Regions from separate parts of the Curtobacterium sp. NPDC098951 genome, predicted to be linked through region 2. Evidence: riboswitches for the same ligand, from Rfam matches in the RefSeq annotation. Region 2 holds a riboswitch; the other holds the start of a gene.
The links. A riboswitch is a leader RNA that binds a small molecule or an ion and turns the genes downstream of it on or off. The one in region 2 is predicted to bind thiamine pyrophosphate.
Positions count from the first base shown of each region.

Region 1: it holds a riboswitch for thiamine pyrophosphate, as region 2 does, so the genes downstream of both, ACIQUC_RS05695 (ECF transporter S component) here and thiM (hydroxyethylthiazole kinase) in region 2, are expected to answer to the same signal.

Region 1 is NZ_JBIWAG010000002.1:203,426-205,887, forward strand. Features, by position in the region: gene ACIQUC_RS05690 (ABC transporter ATP-binding protein) at 1-494, opposite strand, end outside; gene ACIQUC_RS05695 (ECF transporter S component) at 491-1,129, opposite strand; TPP riboswitch at 1,126-1,237, opposite strand; gene ACIQUC_RS05700 (hypothetical protein) at 1,337-1,660, opposite strand; gene glgX (glycogen debranching protein GlgX) at 1,790-2,462, shown strand, end outside.
Region 2 is NZ_JBIWAG010000001.1:89,480-91,941, forward strand. Features, by position in the region: gene thiE (thiamine phosphate synthase) at 1-238, opposite strand, end outside; gene thiM (hydroxyethylthiazole kinase) at 235-1,125, opposite strand; TPP riboswitch at 1,114-1,209, opposite strand; gene ACIQUC_RS00495 (NUDIX domain-containing protein) at 1,277-2,230, shown strand.

The DNA of each region.
Region 1 (2,462 bases), on a different contig from region 2:
ATGGCGAGCACACCGGCGAGGGCGAGCCGCTGCCGCTGCCCACCGGACAGCATCGTGGTGGACCGGTCGAGCGGCAGGTCGAGGCCGACGACCTCGAGCGCGTGCCGGACGCGCTGCCAGGTCTCGTCGCGCGGGACCCCGGCGTTCTCGCATCCGAACGCCACGTCGTCGCCGACGCGGGACATCACGGTGTGCGCCTCGGGGTCCTGCATGACGAGGCCGACGCGCCCGCGGACCGCACGGGGTTCGCCACCGTCGACGAGGACCGTTCCCCGGACCGAGGCGGCGGTGTCGTCGGTGGCGTCCGGTTCGTCCGGGAGCACGCCCGCGACGGCCCGCAGGAGCGTCGACTTGCCGGCGCCGGACGGGCCGACGACCGCGACCCGCTCCCCCGGTTCCACCCGGAGGTCGACGCCTCGGACGGCCCAGGCGTCACGTTCCGCGTACCGCCAGCCCCAGTCCTCGAAGGTGATCCGCGCGGCGGTGCTGGTCACGCGACGACGCGCGGACGGCGCCTGGCGTGCTCGCGACCGGCGGCGAAGGACGACAGGACGCCCGTCGCAGCGAGGGCGCGGACGAGGAACCACGAGCCGACGCCCGCGATGAGCGCACCCGAGACGATCGCCGAGACGACGTAGACGATCTTGAACGCGAGGTCGAGCCCGGGGTACCAGAGCACCGTGTCGTTGATGCCCAGGGCGAGACCGGCCGCGGCCCCGGCGAGCACGACGACCGGCAGACGGTAGACGCGGTACAGGAACAGGGCGAGCACCAGTTCGGCGCCGAGCCCCTGCACGAGGCCGGCCTCGAGCGTGAGGAACCCCCACTGCGTGCCGAGGAGCGCCTCGACCGAGGCGGCGACCACCTCGGCGTAGAGCGCGGCGCCCGGCTTCCGGACGATGATCGCGACGACGGGGCCGGCGAGCAGCCAGACCCCGCCGAACAGCGCCTGCGTGCCGGGCAGCACGAGCGCCATCACGGCGCTGATCGGCTCGTAGCCGAACTCCCAGAGCTTGAAGACGACACCGATCGCGACGGCGAGCACGCTCGCGACGACGATGTCGACGACGCGCCACCGCAGTGAACGGGTGACGGTGGACGGTACTGCTGACGACGTGCCGATGGGCATCATTCGAGGACTCCTCCCTGCGCCGGCATGACCCGGATCAGGTTCGACGGTCGGAGCGCCACTCGCTCCCTCTCAGCCCGGCGGTCCCGGACTCCCGTGTGTGTCCCACCATCATAAACGCGTGCGCGACCGGGTGACGGATCGCGACCGCACGACGGACAGGAGGCGCGGTGCGGGCCCGCACCGCGCCTCCTGTCCGTCAGGACGTCACTTCTTGAGGACGCGGACCAGCTTGCGGAGAACCGTCCCGGTGACCCAGATGACCGGGACGCTCACCGCGAGGAGGGAGATCAGGTTCGGCTCGAACTCGAGGTCCTTGCCCGGTCGGCGGACGTACGCGCCGATCGGGATCGAGACGGCGCCGCCGCCCCCGCCGCCGCTCTCGTCGCCGTCCCCGCCGCCACCGAAGCCGAACCAGCCGAGGGACACCGGGATGAGGGTCTGGTCACCGACCTCGACCGGCTCCCCGTAGTTCGTGGCGACGCCGGCGGGGCGCACCTTCTCTGCGATCTGCGTCACGATGTTGGCCATGGCCCGGAGGCTACTCGCCGGTTCCTCCACAGGCTGCGGTCCGAGCGGATCCGTCCACCGTGGGGCCTTGTCTGCGGACGTGGAGCACCCGCGCCGATATGTTGGCGTGACCCACCACTGGAGGACCGTTTGCACACCTGGCCCGGCAACCCGTACCCGCTCGGGGCGACCTACGACGGGAGCGGCACGAACTTCGCCCTCTTCAGCGAGGTCGCCGAACGCGTGGAACTCTGTCTCTTCGACGACGACGGGAACGAACAGTGCATCGACCTCGTCGAGGTCGATGCGTACGTCTGGCACGCGTACCTCCCGAACGTCGGACCGGGCCAGCAGTACGGCTTCCGCGTCCACGGCGAGTACGCCCCCGACAAGGGCCTCCGCGCGAACCCGAAGAAGCTCCTGCTCGACCCGTACGCCAAGGCGACCAGCGGCGACATCGACTGGGACCAGGCGCTCTTCTCGTACACGTTCGGCGACCCGGACTCGACGAACGACGACGACTCGGCGGCCCACATGATGAAGGGCGTCGTCATCAACCCGTTCTTCGACTGGCAGGGCGACCGGGCGCCGCGCATCCCCTACGGCGAGACCGTCATCTACGAGGCACACGTCAAGGGCCTCACCGAGACGCACCCCGACGTACCCGAGGAGCAGCGCGGCACCTACGCCGGCGTCGCACACCCGGCGGTCATCGCGCACCTGCAGCGGCTCGGCGTCACCACGCTCGAACTCATGCCCGTGCACCAGTTCGTGAACGACTCGACGCTGCAGGAGAAGGGGCTGTCGAACTACTGGGGCTACA
Region 2 (2,462 bases):
CCGCGAGGGCGACGTCCAACCGGTCGTCGACCACCACCGTCGCCCGGTCACCCACGGCGTCCGCCACCGCCGCGGTCAGCGCCAGCAGGTCCCGCGCCGACGCGTGCTTGTCGCGCACCTGCACGATCCGCACTCCGCCGTGCACCGCAGCCCGGACGACCCCGAGCACGCCGATGCCGTGCCGGTCCGACAGCACGGGGTCCGTCACGAGGTACACCCCGAACCCGCCGGCGCTCACGCGGGCACCGCCGGGGACTCGACCGTGATCCGTGCCGTGCGCACGACGTCCTCCGGCGAGAGCGACGCCAGACGGTCGAGGAACAGCGGCTGGAACGTGCCAGGCCCGCCGGCCTCCCGCGCGGCGAGCTCGGCCGCGATCGTGTGCACCGCAGTCGCGGCGACGGCGGCAGCCCCCGGGTCGTCCGGCGAGACGGCCGTGAACGCGGCGACCACGGCACCGAGCGCGCACCCGCCGCCGGTGATCCGCGTCAGCAGCTCCGTGCCGTTCGCCACCCGCACCAGGCCCGTGTCCGGCGCGACCAGCAGGTCGACCGGACCGGACACGGCCACCGCGGCCACGCGCCTCCTGGATCCGCTCGGGCCGGACACGGCGTCGACCGCAGCCGCTCGCGCGTCGTCGGGACCGACCGTGCTGTCGACGCCGCGACCACCGGCCGAGGCACCGAGCACCGCGAGCACCTCCGAAGCGTTGCCCCGCAGCACCGACGGACCGAGCGCCAGCAGGTCGCGGGCGAGCGCCGTCCGGACCGGCAGCGACCCGACCGCGACGGGGTCGAGGACCCAGGGCGTCCCGGCGTCGACGGCCGCCGCGGCCGCCTCGAGCGATGCGGCCCTCGGCTCCGCGTGCGGGGTACCGGTGTTCACCAGCAGGGCGTCGGCGACCCGGGCGAACGGCCCGGCCTCGGACACGACGTCGACCATCGCGGCCGAGGCGCCGAGGGCGAGCAGCACGTTCGCGGTGACGTTCTGCACCACCGTGTTCGTGATGCAGTGCACCAGGGGACTCCGGGCGCGGACGGCCTCGAGGAGCGTGGCGGTCCGATCGGCCCAGTCCGGGTCGGGACCCCCGGCGGGCGGGGTGGGTACGGGCGCAGCAGTGTGCATGGACGATCCCTTCGCGAGTACGAGCTCGAGCAGGTTCGACGGGTGTGATCTCAGCCGCCGGTCGCGGCACCCCGTGTCTCGAGCGACACCGTACACGAACTGCTCCGTCGTCCCCGGTCACATGACGGGTCCCGTGTGACAGGGTTGACGGGTGCCAGACACCACGCCTCCCGGGCCCCCACCCGGCCCCCGCGATCCCGGCGACGCCTGGGCGGTCGGACCCGACGGCACCAAGGCCTGGGGACGGTTCGGTGCGGCCGGACTCCTCGTCGACGACGGCTCCGGCCGGGTGCTCCTGCAGCACCGCGTCGAGTGGAGCCACCACGGCGGCACCTGGGGGATCCCCGGCGGAGCCCGACACCAGGGCGAGGACGCCGTGACCGGCGCGCTCCGCGAGTCCGCTGAAGAGGCCGGCGTCCCCTTCGACGGTGTCGACCTCCGGCACACCGCGGTGCTGGACCTCGGGTTCTGGACCTACACGACGGTGGTGGGGCGCGCCTCCCGTCCCTTCGAGCCGGTGATCGCGGACCGCGAGAGCCTCGAACTCGCCTGGGTGCCCGTCGCCGACGTCGAGGACCTGCCCCTGCACCCCGGGTTCGGCGCGTCCTGGCCGGCGCTCCGGGCACGGATCGAGACCACCCCGCACGTCGTGGTGGACGCCGCGAACGTCGTGGGCAGCGTGCCCGACGGCTGGTGGAAGGACCGACCCGGGGCGGCGTCGCGGCTGCTCGGGTCGGTCGAGGCGCTCGCCGCAGCGGGGGTGCCCGCCGACCGGTTGGCCCTGCCGTTCGACCGGTGGTGGCCGCGGTGGACCGTCGTGCTCGAGGGCGAGGCGCGCGCCGCCGACCCGTCCGGTGCGCCTGGTGTTCCCGGTGCTGCTGGCGTTGCCGACGCGGCGGCTGGCCGTGCCGTCGCTGCCGACCAGGTGTCCGTCGTGCGGGCGCCGGGGTCGGGTGACGACGCGATCGTCGAGGCCGCACGGGCGGCGGTCGCCGTGGCCGACGCCCCGGTCGTCGTGGTGACGGCCGACCGAGGCCTCCGAGCCCGCGTCGAGGACCTCGGCGCCGTCGTGCACGGGCCGTCCTGGCTGCGCGACCAGTTCTGACGTGAGGTGCCGGGCGCCCGCTCGCGCCCCGTGCGCGCCGGCGCCTGCGCACGGTGCGGTGTCGTTCGTCCCGTGCGGTGTCGGCGGCCCGGTGCGGTGTCGTTCGTCCCGTGCGGTGTCGGCGGCTCGGTGACGGCCTGTGTCGTCGCACCGAGCGGTCAACCGCGCACCGGGTGGCGGAGCCCGCACGGTGCTGCCCGCGCCGGCCCGCTCGCGCACGGTGCGGTGTTGT